DNA from 2 places in the Mycobacterium lehmannii genome. Region 2 is predicted to be linked to the other one. Evidence: riboswitches for the same ligand, from Rfam matches in the RefSeq annotation. Region 2 holds a riboswitch; the other holds the start of a gene.
The links. Region 2 has a riboswitch for S-adenosylmethionine ahead of AU192_RS02995 (bifunctional o-acetylhomoserine/o-acetylserine sulfhydrylase). Riboswitches for the same ligand answer to the same signal wherever they lie in the genome.
Positions count from the first base shown of each region.

Region 1 (7,971 bases), on a different contig from region 2:
AAGGGCGGTGACTGGGCGCATGTTGTAGATGTCACCGATGCCTCACCGAAACAGTCCGCACCATCACCGAATGCGATAGTCGTCGTGATGTCCGATGAGGAGGTCCTGACCTTCGCAGCGGCCTCGTTCACGCCGGAAGGACGAGCTCTGCGCGAGCTGGTCCGGTTCTATTGGCAGAATCTGGATCGCCGTGACGAACTGACCGACGGCCGGGCGCTGAAGCGCCTGGCTGACGGTCGATTCGCTTGAGGCGGCCGCACAGAAAGAACTAAACGACGAGAGCGTTTAGGGCCGCACGGTCGGCCAAAAGAGGTCGAACAGTCGCCCTTCCCAGTCCTTGGCGACGCGGCCGGTCCGTGCGCGCTCGGCGATGATCGCGCCGACCACGGCGTCGATGAGGGTGGCGTCGTCGACATCGGCGCGAAACGATCCGTCGGCTTTGGCCGCATCGATCACCGATTCCAGTTCAGCCCGCTGCTTGGCAAGAATGCGCCGGAAGAGCTTGGTGAAGTCGGGGTCTTCGTCGGTGAGCATGGCGGCGAAGCCGCCGTAGCCGACGCCGACCCCGATCGCCTTGACCGCTTCCGCGATGAGCCAGCGGAGCCGATCCGGCGCCTCGGTTTCCGCGCGGAGTGGTTCGGGAGAGGTCACCCGCGAGAGCGCGTCGGACAGCATCTCGCGGCGGTCGCGATGCCGGCGGTAGATGGTGGTCTTCGCGATGCCCGACCGTGCCGCCACGGCTTCGACGGTCACGGACTGAGGGCCTCGGGTGCGCAAGAGGGCCAGGGTGGCGTCGGTGATGCCGTCGTCGACGTCGCGTCGCTGTGCCATCGCACCTCCTACTAGCCGGGAATACATCCGACCGGAAAAACGCTACACTAGACGTAGCGCTACGATACGCGTAGCGTATTGCTGAAACTTAGGAGAGGTGATACTGGTGTTGAAGGCGTTAGGGCGGATTCCGCCGACGTTGGTTGGGTACGTGTGTCTGCTGCTGAGTTTCGCGGCACTGGGAACGTTCGTGTACGCGCTGGCCGCGCAAAGTGCGGTGGCCGGGATCATCGGGGCCAGCCTGGTCGTCTTGATGGTGATAGCGGTGGCGGGGTTCCGCGTTGGTGCCCGGAAGCGCGCAGAGTTCAACGACAGTGGGATCGAGATCCCCAGCGAGAACATCTGGGCGCGACCGCTGCGTCGCGAGCAGATCGACCAGTATCTGTCGACGTACCGCGGTGTGCGTGACAATCACGAGCAGTTGCTGGACGCCGCCACAGAGGTGTCCGTCGTGCCGACTAGGGAGATGGAGCGCCAAGCCGCCTGACGCGCGGCATGCGCTTTACCGGTGCGGGCATATCGAGCAGATCCTCAAGGCGTGACCCAGGAGTGAAGCAGCGGCACGCCCTCCCAAGCGCCGCCGCGGGCGACCGCGACGACGGCATGCGGCCGGTCGAAGGTGACCTCTACGCGGTGGATGGTGCGCTCGACGAGCTGCGGGGCGCCTGTCGCCATCGCCAAGGCTGTGACGGCAGCGGCCTCAAACCCGTACTCGTCGTAGGCGGCCGTGGCCCCCTGCACGCATTCGATCGACCCGTCGAGGCCTGGCACAGCCTCTGTCAATGACGAGGCGAGCTCTGCCACCCCAGGGGCGCCGGTCAGTGCGCTCTGCACGGTGGCGTCCCAGCGCGGCAGGTGACTGCGCCAAAAATCTTCATAGTCGTCGGGTGCGTCCCATATGACGAATGTCTCGGTCGTTTCGCGGACTGTCCACGCGTGGCCATCGGCGGGAATCCCACCGTGCCACAGTGCACCCTCGTTGAGCTTGGCGATGACCTCGTCGACAGCTTCCCACACCTCCGCCGGTGAAATATTCGGTGCGGCAATGACACTGACGACATCAACGCCGTCCTCGCTGAACGGCTTGGCGACGGCGACGAGTCCCGCGGCACTGGTGTCGGCGATGGTCTGCAGTCCCCCGTCGAGGACAAGCCGCCCGTCCTCGTCGATGTCCAGTTCCGTGGTCCACCGCGGCTGCAAGACCAGTGCGGTAGCGAGGACGAGCTCGGTCAGCGAGTCGACCTGTAGCGGGAACTGCTCGATGAGTCCGCGGGTGTGCTCGGCCGCCCAGCGGTCCAGCGCAGCCTGGTCGGGCAGCTCGTCGAGCGTGACAGGCAGCGTCGCCGTCGCTGGGGAGCGCGACCACGCGCCGAGCGCCGCCGCGACCGTCGGGTGCGGCGAGTCGAGCAGTTCGGCGGCCAGCGTGGCGGCTTCATCGCAGGACACGCCGAGCACCTCGGCCAGTCGCGCGCGGTGTGCGCCGGTCGCGACCGGCGCGAAGCGGGCGAGCAACAGCCACAACCCAAGATAGGAGATGGCCGGCGTCTGCGCCGTGCCCAGCGCCTGCCGCGCCGACGCCGCGTACGCGGTGACGAGGTGAGCGGCGACGCCCGGCCGAGTCGCCGTCGTCCATGCGGAATCGCCGCCTCGGCCAATGATTTTGCGCTGACCGCACGTCACACACTCGGTGGTCCAGTCACCCGGCATCACGCAGCACCCGGCCAGCGCAAGATCCGGCCGGCGCTCCGCCTCTTCGAACAACTCGGGGGTCGGCATGCCGTGGACCTTGTGGTGCAGCGCGGTCGATCCGCATCGGCCGCAGGCAGGGCTCTCGTTCGTCATGGCGGGCAAAGTACCTTGACGCCCCGACAATCGGATCGCAGAACAACCGAGTACACAGTTATTGCGTAGGCATCGCGGTGGTGACGCGACGCCTACGTCCTCGTGCGGGCCCGCTACGACTAGGACACCGGAGCCGCACCACCGCCATGCGGGTGTTCGCCCGCATCGCCACCACAGCGGCGGCACAGTCCATTGATGACATAAGCGGGCGGGTGCGGGCAGCGATCCGGCGAGGTGCATCCGCACACCACCGGGTACTGCTTGTACCGGGTGGCGTAGCCGCACCGATCGCACGGGCGGCGCATATGGGGAATGGAACCGACGTGGTACGGCATCACAACCTTCCTCCCTCGACAGGCCGAGTCCGTAACCAATAGGCGCCGGGGTTCATGCAGCCAGGACGACCGTCTCGGTCGTCTTGTGGTTCAGTGGTCGCAGTCATTGCCCGTCCTCGTTCGGGCCTCCACTCAGGAGGCGCTCTTACCGCCACCGATTGGCGTCGGCCGCTTCGTCATCCGAGCCACCCACGAGCGTGGGGTTGGCGTGCCGTCTAGTCGGAGCTTGGCGACGGCATCTCGTGAAGCTGCGGCCACTATACCTCGGCCGGTCGATGAGCTCGGTGAACCGATTGCATTGACGTACCGCAACGAACCGGCCTGCATGGGTCCTAAGAGGTTGGGTTGCGGCACCGTCCGCGTGGAGCACCTTCAGGACCCGCGGCGACGCTTCGACTCAGTCTCACGACGCCGAAACAACTCTGCAGGACGACCCCTCGTACCAACCGTGGTACTGCCTGTGGGAACGAGGTGCGATTCCATCGCTCGACGGAAGGTGTCGCGTTGAAGGGTGTACCCCAGAACAGCCTCGTGTGCGATGCGCAGCTGGCGGAGCGTGAACTCCTCGTCGAGCAGACCGTCAGGGTCCGGCTCGTCGGCATAGCGTGAACGTACGTGCTCGACTGCGCGCACAATGATTTTGTCGTGGTCGAATGCTAAACGACCGGTCCTGGAGATCGGAACGATTCGGGTCGTATCCGGAAACCGCGAATCGAGTCGATTCGCCTGCACCACGGCCACGTGAGCGACTGATAGCACCCATCCGCGGTCATCTCGCTTGGGGTCATCGAAGACGTGCAACTGTCTTGGGCACAGGCCTCGCACGTTGGCCTTGTCGCGCAGCGAGCGGTCGACGGCCTCGGTCAGCGTCTCTCCCTCATGCAGGAACGTTCCAGGAAGCGCCCAACCCGACTTGCCTCCGCGGCGCACTTGCAGGACTGCCAACCCATGCTCGGGATCGAGCGTCAACACGGCGGTGTCGACGGCGACCGACGGCCGCGGATAGTCCTCGAGGGTTCTCCCGCTGCTATCTCGGAATACGTTCCGGCTCATGTCGGTCACTCAGAGTACAGTGTTGACATTAGCGCATAACTGCGCAAAAGCTCTCTTGGGAGGAGGCGGACGAATGACTTCATTCAATGATCGTGTCGAAGGTGTGCTTCTGGCGACCGCGGCAGGAGACGCACTTGGGGCACCGTACGAGTTCAAACCACCGCGCGGGCCTGAGTTCGAGGTGGAGATGGTCGGCGGAGGCGGGTGGCGTCCGGGTGAATGGACCGACGACACGTCGATGGCGATCGCGATCGCGGAGGTGGCCGCGACGGGCGCCGACCTGCGTGACGAAGCCGCCCAGGATGCGATCGTGCGGCGTTGGCTCGATTGGTCGCGATCCGCCAAAGACATTGGTATCCAGACCAGTTCGGTGCTGAGGGCAGCAGTGCGCGGTGGTGTTATCACCGCGGCCAGCGCCCGCGCGGAGTCGGAGAAATATCACCGTCGCACCGGACGGTCGGCCGGCAACGGATCGCTGATGCGGACCGCGCCGATAGCGCTGGCGTATCTCGACGATGAGGGCGCGATGGTGGAGGCGGCACGCGCCCTCAGCGAGCTCACGCACTTCGACCCCGACGCGGGAGACGCGTGTGCGTTGTGGGTCTGCGCGATCAGGCACGCCGTGTTGACGGGGAAGCTCGACGTTCGGGTCGGCTTGCCGCATCTGGACGCGCGTCGGCGCGAGCTGTGGGCGAAGCGTCTGAATGAAGCGGAAGCAGCTCCCCCGGCATCGTTCCCGAACAACGGTTGGGTGGTGACCGCCCTGCAGGCGGCATGGTCGGCGATCTCGACAACGCCTGTACCGGAGGATGATCCGGTCAACGGTGTGTTCCGTGCGGACTACCTTCGGTTGGCGCTGGATGCCGCCGTCCGAGCGGGATACGACACCGACACGGTCGCGGCGATTGCCGGCGGTCTACTGGGGGCCGGCTACGGCGCATCGGCGGTGCCCGCGGCGTGGCGCGTGCAGCTGCACGGGTGGCCGGGGATCACCGCGCGCGGGCTTGTCTCGCTTGCGTCGGCGATCGGGCGCAAGGGCAAGCCGGACGAGTTCGACTTCTCCTATCCGCACTCTTCGGTCGACACCTGCGTTCGGCATCCGTACGACAACGGCGTTCTCCTCGGCGGCATCGGTGCGCTTCGGCAGCTTCCGGCCGAGGTGGACGCGGTGGTCTCGATGTGCCGACTGGCGGACGAGGATATGCGCGCCGACATGCCGCACGTCGAAGTGCGGCTGATCGATCGGCCGGAGCGCGACGAGAACCCGCATCTGGACTTCGTCCTGCACGACACCGTGCGCCTCATTGAGCAGTTCCGTCGCGAGGGACGCACGGTGTTGGTGCACTGCGTCGGGGCGTACAGCCGGACGCCGACGATGGGGGCGCTATACGGAGCAAGGCTGCGCGGGATCAGCGGCGACGAAGCACTGCGCGACGTACTGGAAGTGCTGCCGAATGCCCACCCGAATAGCGCGTTCCGATCAGCTCTGCGCAGACTCCAGACGCAGCAGACCGCCGATGGACAGCGGGAGCGAAGCTCATGACATTCGTGTGGAACGGGGTGCACGACACCTCCCTGTTGCATGACGCCGCGGTGTCGTCCGGTCATCGGTTCGCCGATGCCGCGAAGTCAGGTGACTGGTCAACCGTTTTCGAAATGCTGGATGACCCGCGGCAACCGGTAAACGTCAACTAGTGGCGGCCGGGCGGAACAGCGTGGTTCACGGTTCTGCATCAGGCCGCATGGCATGACGCGCCGAATGACGTTGTCGCCGCCCTGATCCAGCGTGACGCGTTACGGTCGTTGCCTGACTCACGAGGGCGCACACCGTATGAAGTTCGTTGCGAAGGGGAATATGAAACGGTCACTGCGGGCGGTTATGGCGAACACTGGCGGCAGTCGCTTACAACGAGCGCGCGGCGCCTGAAGCCGCCATCGTCGGAGCTCGACGTCGAAGAGCTGCACTCGTTGAACCGCCACCTGGCCGGCTTGATCGACGGCAGGATCCGTGGTCGGTTGTTCGGCGGCCGGGACCCACGTGCCGAGCTTCGATATCCGCTGGTCGAGATCCTCCACGAACTCCCTGGTAACCACCTGTGGTTCCCGGTCCCCGGTATGTACGGCGGCTTCGATATTTCATTGCGGGGCAGCGTTTTAGATGTGAAGAGTTGGTGCCGAGTCGTCGGCGGTTCGGGCCAGGCCCACCTCGTGACGACGGCCGGATGCATCCTCGTTGACGAAGGATTCGTGTGATCGCGATGGCGTTCTGAGTTTCTGCTCGACGGGTACTACGACCGACAGGAGCCTGGGCATGATAGCGAGCCAACGTTGGCACCGACTCCGCGCGGGGGCACACACCATGACGGGGTGGATCGGCGATTCTCAGCTGACTTATCTGGCAGTGCGAGGTAAGTCAGGCTGGGTGCTGACAAGAAGTGTCGCCGGGGCCGGAACGACCGTGATTGGTGAACCGACGCCGACCCTACGCGCATCGAAGGCGGTCGCTGCGGCGGATTTGGACACTGGCCTGCTTCGATTCGTATGAGAAGCGTCGGGCTTCGGGGGCTGTCAGCTCATTTCGCGCAAAATATAGGAGTTGTTGTGGCCAAAGGCTCGACCTAAATAACTGGCGGTTGCCGTACCTTGTCCGGCCCCATGCCCTGGCGGGTCAAGTTCAGCCTTTCAGCACCACTGGTTGTCTTTCGACGGGAAGGAACTTGCGATGACGCCATCGACACCCGGCGAGGCAATCTACCGAGACGACTGGCATTTACGGGTGCCGTCCGGCAGCACGAAGGTTTACGAAGGCGAAGCGCCAATCGATCCCGGTAGCGGCATGAATCACTATCTAGAGATTTGGGCCCATGACTCCCCCGATGGCTTCACCATCTACGTGTCTGACGACGGGAGAGGCTGGGCTGACGACCTCAGCAAGATTTTTCACATCGATGCGACCGAAGTCGCGGAACTGAGGAATGCTCTGAGGGCGGCAGATGACGACGGTCTAGTCGAACTGTTCGCTACCGGCATCCGGAATCGGGAGATCAAGGTGCCGGGTCCCAGCGACCATTGGATGGACATCGTCGACTTCCCGTCGAAATGGCTGATGGAGAATAGGATCAGCTACTCCTGGGCTCAAAGAATCGACGAAGCCTGACGCCGAGGATGGCTGACACGAGGGAGCTACCGAGGTGACCGAGAGACCGGACTATTCCGACTGGCGACAATCGTGGCCCGCCTTGGTGGTCAGCTGTGACACGGACGCCGCGCTCAAAGTCCTTCACGACTACTACGCGGTCGATGATGAACAGCTGCCGCTCTATACGGGATCGCGCTTCGAGGCGATCGCGAGAATGAACGCAGATCCGTACGCGCTGAAAGCCGAGGATTTCGTCGCGGTCTCGATGCTGAGCGTCACTGTACCTGCTAAGGCGGCCATTCGGCTCCTCGGCCGCGATGCGGAAATCATCCACCGGTTGCTCCGGCAGATCCCCGACGATCTCGATATCATCGATGCCAATCCCGAGCTGCTCGATTCGGACTCGCGAGCGAGCCAGCTGTGGCAGATTCTCAGACGAGGTCGTGACGGTCTAGGTCCAACCACGACCAGCAAACTATTGGCGGCGAAACGTCCTCGCCTCCTTCCGATCTGGGGCACTTTCGTACAGCAGGCGACGGGTATGGACACAGTTGGCTATTGGTGGAAGTTCCGATTCGTTCTTAGCGAAGATCAATTGCGACTGTGGGACTGGCTGGGCGAACTGCGTTCGCGATCAGCCAGTGTGCCCGGATCGGTCTCTGAATTAAGAATTCTTGATGTCCTGCTTTGGATGTCCGTCCGGTCCGGTGGTGGCAAGAGAGCCGAAGAGCCGGTCTAGATGTACATCTAGACGGGGTGCCGATATTCAAG
Region 1 covers NZ_LQIR01000014.1:12,784-20,754, forward strand. The annotation lists gene AU192_RS10405 (hypothetical protein) at 1-249, shown strand, start outside; gene AU192_RS10410 (TetR/AcrR family transcriptional regulator) at 286-831, opposite strand; gene AU192_RS10415 (hypothetical protein) at 938-1,318, shown strand; gene AU192_RS10420 (serpin family protein) at 1,363-2,673, opposite strand; SAM riboswitch class IV at 3,145-3,256, opposite strand; gene AU192_RS10425 (NUDIX hydrolase) at 3,381-4,061, opposite strand; gene AU192_RS10430 (ADP-ribosylglycohydrolase family protein) at 4,135-5,604, shown strand; gene AU192_RS25940 (hypothetical protein) at 6,030-6,314, shown strand; gene AU192_RS10440 (hypothetical protein) at 6,784-7,218, shown strand; gene AU192_RS10445 (DUF6308 family protein) at 7,253-7,939, shown strand; gene AU192_RS10450 (hypothetical protein) at 7,967-7,971, opposite strand, start outside.
Region 1: another riboswitch for S-adenosylmethionine. It lies ahead of AU192_RS10420 (serpin family protein); the one in region 2 lies ahead of AU192_RS02995 (bifunctional o-acetylhomoserine/o-acetylserine sulfhydrylase).

Region 2 (7,971 bases):
GGCTGATGACCGAGCGCGCACCGATCCACGTCGGCTCAGGCGAGCCCATCGTCCTCCTACACCCGTTCATGATGTCGCAGAACGTGTGGAAGAAGGTCGCCCCGCTCATCGCCGACACCGGCCGCTACGAGGTGCTGGCCCCGACGATGCCCGGGCACAACGGCGGGGTGAAGGGGCACCGGTTCCTGGACACCGCCGAGCTGGCCGACGACGTCGAACGCAGAATGGACGCGCTGGGCTGGGACACCGCGCACATCGTCGGCAACTCGCTGGGCGGCTGGGTGGCCTTCGAGTTGGAGCGCCGCGGCCGGGCCCGCACGCTGACCGGGATCGCACCGGCGGGCGGTTGGAGCAAGTTCACCCCGGCGAAATTCGAGATCGTCGGCAAGTTCCTGGCCGGCTTCCCGGTGTGGGTGTTCACGCTGGCGTTCCGGCAACGCGTTTTGAAGCTGCCGTTCACGCGCTGGCTGGCGCACTTTCCGATCAGCGCCACGCCGGACCGGTTGTCCGACGACGACCTCGTCGACATCATCGACGACGTCACCCACTGCCCGGCCTACTACCAGCTGCTGGTGAAGTCGCTGCTGACCCCGGGCCTGATGGAACTGGCCGAAAGCGCGTGCCCCACCCACCTGGTGATCTGCGAGAAGGACCGGGTGCTGCCGCATCCGCGGTTCACCCGCCACTTCACCCAGCAGCTGCCGTCGAGCACGCAGGTCACGCATCTCGACGACGTCGGCCACATCCCGATGTACGAAGCGCCCCAGCGTGTGGCCGACCTGATCGTCGCCTTCGTCGACGGCCACGCCGCCGAGCCGCGTGAGGCACTCGGCGGTTAGAGCTTCGTCACCGGCTCGCTCGTCGCGCCCTCCAGCACCGAGTTCAACGTCTTGCTGGGACGCATCACCGCGGTGGTCTTCTCCGGGTCCGGGTAGTAGTACCCGCCGATGTCGACCGAGTCGCCCTGCACCTCGACGAGTTCGTTGACGATCGCATCCTCGTTGTCGGCCAGCGACTTTGCGAGATCGGCGAAGTGGTGGGCGAGCTCCTTGTCGTCGGTCTGCTCGGCCAGCTCCTGCGCCCAGTACATCGCGAGGTAGTACTGGCTGCCCCTGTTGTCGAGCTCACCGGTCTTGCGTGACGGGCTCTTGTTGTTGTCCAACAGTTTTCCGATGGCCGAGTCCAGCGTCTTACCCAGCAGAACAGCCCGCTTGTTTTCGGTCTTGCGCCCGATGTCTTCGAAACATGCTCCCAAAGCGAGGTATTCGCCGAGCGAATCCCAGCGCAGGTGGTTCTCCTCGACCAGCTGGTGGACGTGCTTGGGCGCGGAGCCACCGGCGCCGGTTTCGTACATCCCGCCGCCGGCCATCAGCGGCACGATCGACAGCATCTTCGCGCTGGTGCCCAGCTCCAGGATCGGGAAGAGGTCAGTCAGGTAGTCGCGCAGGATGTTTCCGGTCACGGCGATGGTGTCCTGGCCGCGGATCAACCGTTCCAGGGTGTACCGCATGGCCCACACCTGCGGCATGATCTGGATGTGGAGGCCCTCGGTGTCGTGGTCCTTGAGGTACTCCTTGACCTTCTTGCGCAGCTCCACCTCGTGCGGACGCTCGGTGTCGAGCCAGAACAGCGCGGTCATGTCGGCGGCCCTGGCCCTCGTCACGGCCAGCTTCACCCAGTCGCGGATCGCGGCGTCCTTGACCACCGGCATGCGCCAGATGTCGCCGGTCTCGACATTCTGGGTCATCAGCACCTCGCCGGTGTCGACGTCGACGATGTTGGCGACGCCGTCCTCGGGGATCTCGAACGTCTTGTCGTGGCTGCCGTACTCCTCGGCTTTCTGCGCCATCAGCCCCACGTTGGGCACGGTGCCGATGGTCGTCGGATCGAACTGCCCGTGGGTCTTACAGAAGTTGACCATCTCCTGGTAGATCCGGCTGAACGTGGACTCGGGGTTGACCGCCTTGGTGTCCTTGGTCCGCCCGTCGGCGCCGTACATCTTGCCGCCGAGACGGATCATCGCGGGCATCGACGCGTCGACGATCACGTCGCTCGGCGAGTGGAAGTTTGTGATGCCGCGGGCCGAATCCACCATCGCCAGTTCCGGGCGGTGCTCGTGCACGGCGTGGATGTCCTGGACGATCTCCTCGCGCTGCGAGGCGGGCAGCGCCTGGATCTTGTCGTAGAGATCGGACATGCCGTTGTTGACGTTCACGCCGAGTTCGTCGAGCACCTTCTGGTGCTTGGCGAACGCGTCCTTGTAGAACACCTTCACCGCGTGGCCGAACACGATCGGGTGCGACACCTTCATCATCGTGGCCTTGACGTGCAGCGAGAACATCACGCCGGTCTTGTAGGCATCCTCGATCTGTTCTTCGAAGAATTCGCAGAGCGCCTTGCGGCTCATGAACATGCTGTCGATGATGTCGCCGTCGTCGAGAGCCACCTCCGGCTTGAGCACGATCGTCTCGCCGCTCTTTGTCTCGAGCACCATCTTGACCTTGCGGTCCTTGTCCAGCGTCATCGACTTCTCGCCGTGATAGAAGTCGCCGGTCTTCATGGTCGCCACGTGTGTGCGCGACGCCATCGACCACTCACCCATGCTGTGCGGATGCCGACGCGCGTACTCCTTGACCGCCTTGGGGGCGCGCCGATCCGAGTTACCCTGCCGCAGAACAGGGTTGACCGCGCTGCCGAGAATCTTGGCGTACCGGTCGTGAATCTCTTCTTCCTCGTCGTTCTTGGGGTCGCCGGGATAGTCGGGAAGGTCGTAGCCCTTGGCCTTGAGCTCCTTGATCGCGGCCAGCAGCTGCGGCACCGAGGCGCTGATGTTGGGCAGCTTGATGATGTTGGTGTCCGGCTTCTCGGTGAGCTCCCCGAGCCGCGCCAGGTTGTCGGGCACGCGCTGCTCGTCGGTCAGGCGGTCGGAGAACTCGGCGAGAATGCGTGCGGCCACCGAGATGTCACTGGTCTCGACGTTGATGCCCGCCGGTTCGGTGAAGGTGCGGATGATCGGCAGGAACGCGTAGGTCGCCAGCAGCGGCGCCTCGTCGGTCAGCGTGTAGATGATGGTCGGCTGCTCGGCAGTCATGTGGGGTTCTCCGGCTCGCTAATCGGTCAGGCCTCGGTCAGTCGACTACCAGTATTGCGCCGTACCCGACGCTCTGTGTGAGCCAGGGGGTCCGCCGACAGGACTGTGATCCGCTACTGGTGGGTAGCCCGCCATCGGCATGCCTCGCTGGCACGACGCAGGTGACGTGCGATAGGCTTCTCATCGGTCATGAGTGCCAGCGACAAGCCCCGGCTTGCTGGTCGGCAACCCTCCAACCGCGGTGGGGTGCCCCGGGTGATGACCAGGTTGAGTACCCGCTGACAAGCGGTTACCGGCAAGCGCGGGTCCGTTGTGACGGGCCCCCAGAGAAGACAGCGGAGGTCCGGCGTGCGCAGTTACCGCTGAGTGCGTGAAAGCCCCTTATCGGCCCCTCACAACAGGAGAAGCTATGAGCACCGAACACGATGACCCGACCGCGCGGTGGGCGTTCGAAACCAAGCAGGTCCACGCCGGACAGACCCCCGACAGCGCGACCAACGCCCGGGCGCTGCCGATCTACCAGACCACGTCGTACACGTTCGACAGCACCGATCACGCCGCCGCGCTGTTCGGCCTCGCCGAGCCCGGCAACATCTACACGCGGATCATGAACCCCACCCAGGACACCGTCGAGCAGCGCATCGCGGCGCTCGAGGGTGGTGTGGCGGCGCTGTTCCTGGCCTCCGGTCAGGCCGCCGAACACCTCGCGATCCTCAACATCGCCAACACCGGCGACCACATCGTGTCCAGCCCGCGGCTCTACGGCGGCACGTACAACCTGTTCCACTACACGTTCCCCAAGATCGGCATCGAGGTCAGTTTCGTGGAGGACCCCGACGACCTCGACTCGTGGCGTGCCGCGGTGCGGCCGAACACGAAAGCGTTCTTCGCCGAGTCGATCTCCAACCCGAAGATCGACATCCTCGACATCCCCAACGTCGCGGCGGTCGCCCACGACGCCGGCGTCCCGCTGATCGTCGACAACACCATCGCCACCCCGTACCTGATCCAGCCGCTGGCCCACGGCGCCGACATCGTCGTGCACTCGGCCACCAAGTACCTCGGCGGGCACGGCACCGCCATCGCCGGCGTGATCGTCGACGGCGGCACGTTCGACTGGACCAACGGCAGATTCCCCGGCTTCACCGAGCCCGACCCGAGCTACCACGGTGTGGTGTTCGCCGAACTCGGCCCGCCCGCATACGCGCTCAAGGCGCGGGTGCAGCTTCTGCGTGACCTGGGTTCCGCGGCGTCGCCGTTCAACGCGTTCCTGGTGGCCCAGGGCATCGAGACGCTGAGCCTGCGCGTCGAGCGGCACGTCGCCAACGCGCAGAAGGTCGCCGAGTACCTCGAGGGGCACGACGACGTGCTCTCGGTCAACTACGCCGGATTGCCCTCGTCCCCGTGGTACGAGCTCGGAAAGAAGCTGGCGCCCAAGGGGACCGGCGCCGTGCTCGCCTTCGAACTGGCGGGCGGGGTCGACGCCGGAAAGGCCTTCGTCAACGCGCTGACCCTGCACAGCCATGTCGCAAACATCGGCGACGTGCGGTCGCTGGTGATCCACCCGGCGTCCACCACACACGCGCAGTTGGCGCCGGAGGAGCAGTTGGCCACCGGCGTCACGCCCGGGTTGGTGCGCCTGGCGGTCGGCATCGAGGGCATCGACGACATCCTGGCCGATCTGGAGCGGGGCTTCGCCGCCGCCAAGCCGTTCAGCTCCGCAGGCAAGTCCGATCCGAACGCCACGGCGGCGTTCTGATGACCCTCTCCGACCTGGAAGTCGAGGTGCCGCTCCTGAATCTGCCCGCGGAAGGCGAGATCGGCGTGGTCGACATCGGCCCGCTGACCCTGGAGAACGGCGCGGTCATCGACGACGTGTCGATCGCCGTGCAGCGCTGGGGCAAGCTGTCGCCCGAGCGCGACAACGTCGTCGTGGTGCTGCACGCGCTGACCGGCGACTCCCACATCACCGGTCCGGCAGGGCCCGACCACCCGACCCCCGGCTGGTGGGACGGCGTCGCCGGTCCCGGCGGACCCATCGACACCGACCGCTGGTGCGCGGTGGCCACCAACGTGCTCGGCGGGTGCCGCGGCTCGACCGGCCCGAGCTCACCGCATCCCGACGGCAAGGCGTGGGGTTCGCGTTTCCCGGTCGTGTCCGTCCGCGACCAGGTGCGCGCCGACATCGCCGCGTTGGAGGCGTTCGGGATCACCGAGGTCGCGGCGGTAATGGGCGGCTCGTTGGGCGGCGCCCGCGCACTGGAGTGGATGGTCGGCCACCCCGACAGGGTGCGCGCGGGGCTGGTGCTGGCCGTCGGCGCGCGTGCCACCGCAGACCAGATCGGCACGCAGAGCTCGCAGGTCGCCGCGATCAAGGCCGACCCGAACTGGCAGAACGGCGACTACTACGGCACGGGGCTGTCCCCCGACCTCGGCATGGAGATCGCCCGCCGGTTCGCCCACCTGACCTATCGCGGCGAACTCGAGCTCGACACCCGGTTCGCCAACGATCCGCAGGACGACGAGGACCCCGGCGTCGGCGGCCGCTACGCCGTGCAGAGCTATCTGGAGCATCAGGGCCGAAAGCTGGTGTCGCGGTTCGATGCGGGCACTTATGTGGCCCTCACCGAGGCGCTGTCCAGCCATGACGTCGGACGGAACCGCGGGGGCGTCGAGGCCGCGCTGCGTGGCTGTGGTGTGCCTGCCGTGGTCGGCGGCATCACCTCCGACCGGCTCTACCCGCTTCGGCTGCAGGAGGAGCTGGCCGAATTGCTGCCCGGCTGCGCCGGACTCGATGTCGTCGAGTCGATCTACGGGCATGACGGCTTCCTGGTGGAGACCGACGCGGTCTACAAGCTCATCCGCCGGACGCTGGAGCTGGCATCTCGGTGAGCGGGCTGGAACAGGATCGCTCGCTGTCGTTCGGCGCGGAAGCCGCAGCCTACGAACGCGGTAGGCCGTCGTATCCGCCCGAGGCGATCGACTGGCTGCTGCCGTCGGCCGCCGCCAAGGTGCTCGACCTCGGCGCGGGCACGGGCAAGTTGACCACGCGCCTCGTCGAGCGCGGCCTCGACGTCGTCGCCGTCGATCCGATTCCCGAAATGCTTGACCTGCTGAGTCGTTCGCTTCCCGAGACGCCCGCGCTGCTCGGCACGGCCGAGGAGATCCCGCTGCCCGACGACAGCGTGGACGCCGTGCTGGTGGCCCAGGCCTGGCACTGGTTCGATCCCGAGATCGCGGTCAAGGAGGTCGCCCGCGTGCTGCGCCCCGGCGGTCGGCTGGGCCTGGTGTGGAACACCCGCGACGAGCGGCTCGGTTGGGTCAAAGACCTCGGCCGGATCATCGGTCACGAACACGATCCGTTCAGCAACACCGTGTCGCTGCCCGAACCGTTCACCGATGTGCAACGTCATCAGGTCGAGTGGACCAGTTACCTGACCCCCCAGGCGCTTATCGACCTCGTGGCGTCCCGCAGCTACTGCATCACCTCACCGGAGCAGGTGCGCACCAGGACGCTGGACCGCGTGCGCGAGCTGTTGGCGACCCACCCGGCGCTGGCCAACTCCACCGGGCTGGCGCTGCCGTACGTCACGGTGTGCATCCGGGCGACGCTGGCCTGACAGCCGCGCCGAGATCGACGTATTGGCGGAAATGGTCGAGGAAAACCCGCCAAATCGTAAGTCTCGGCGATTGCAGCGTTAGCTGGTGCCCAGCGGGTCGATGGTCCAGGCGACATAGAGCATCGTCGCGCTGACGGTCGCGGTGGTGACGAAATCGACACCTCGGCTGCGAACCGCCAGCAGCCCCGCCCGTTCGTCGCTCAACATCAGCCGCAGCGCGGCAGCCACCCCGACCCCGATCGCCATCACCAGCGCGCCGCGTCGCCAATATCCCGCGACCACCAGGACGAACGCGGCGGCGAAGATCAGCCCGACCGACCAGAACGGCCACTGACTCGCGAAAACCTTGCGCGCGAACTCCTTTGGCGTCACGTCGCCGCCAGTGCCTCCGCGCGCTCGACCACGTTCGTCAGAAGGAACGCCCGCGTCAGCGGGCCAACGCCACCCGGATTAGGCGAGACGTGGCCTGCGACGTCCCAGACGTCGGGGTGGACGTCACCGACGAGCTTGCCGTTCTCGTCGCGGCTGACCCCGACGTCGACGACCGCCGCGCCGGGTCGCACCATCTCGGCGGTCACCATATGCGGCATGCCCGCCGCGGCGATGATGATGTCAGCCTCTCGGGCCAGCTCCGGGAGATGGCGAGTCGCGGTGTGGCACAACGTCACCGTCGCGTTCTCCGAACGACGGGTCAGCAGCAGTCCGAGCGGGCGACCGACCGTCACACCGCGGCCGATGACGACGACCTGCGCGCCGGCGATCTCCACCTCGTAGCGGCGCAGCAGGTGCACGATCCCGCGCGGGGTGCACGGCAGCGGTGCCGGTTCGTTGAGAACCAGCCTGCCGAGGTTCGTCGGATGCAGACCGTCTGCGTCCTTGCCCGGGTCGACGCGCTCCAGGGCGGCGTTCTCGTTGAGGTGCTTGGGCAGCGGCAACTGCACGATGTAACCGGTGCACTCGGGGTTGGCGTTGAGCTCGTCGATCGTCTCGTCGAGCGTGGCCTGGCTGATGTCGGCAGGCAGGTCGCGGCGGATCGAGTTGATGCCGACCTTCGCGCAGTCGGAGTGCTTACCGCGCACGTAGGCCTGAGACCCGGGGTCGTCGCCGACGAGCACCGTGCCCAACCCCGGCGTACGTCCCGCCGCGGTCAGCGCCGCGACCCGTTCGGTGAGGTCGACGAAGATCTCGTCGCGCGTGGCCTTGCCGTCCAGTGTGATCGCACCCACGGGTCACAGTCTGGCATGCTCTGAGACCATGAAC
Region 2 covers NZ_LQIR01000002.1:37,938-45,908, forward strand. The annotation lists gene AU192_RS02985 (alpha/beta fold hydrolase) at 6-839, shown strand; gene AU192_RS02990 (NADP-dependent isocitrate dehydrogenase) at 836-3,091, opposite strand; SAM riboswitch class IV at 3,277-3,399, shown strand; gene AU192_RS02995 (bifunctional o-acetylhomoserine/o-acetylserine sulfhydrylase) at 3,501-4,850, shown strand; gene metX (homoserine O-acetyltransferase MetX) at 4,850-5,983, shown strand; gene AU192_RS03005 (class I SAM-dependent methyltransferase) at 5,980-6,711, shown strand; gene AU192_RS03010 (DUF3017 domain-containing protein) at 6,790-7,083, opposite strand; gene AU192_RS03015 (bifunctional methylenetetrahydrofolate dehydrogenase/methenyltetrahydrofolate cyclohydrolase) at 7,080-7,937, opposite strand; gene AU192_RS03020 (NADH:flavin oxidoreductase) at 7,966-7,971, shown strand, end outside.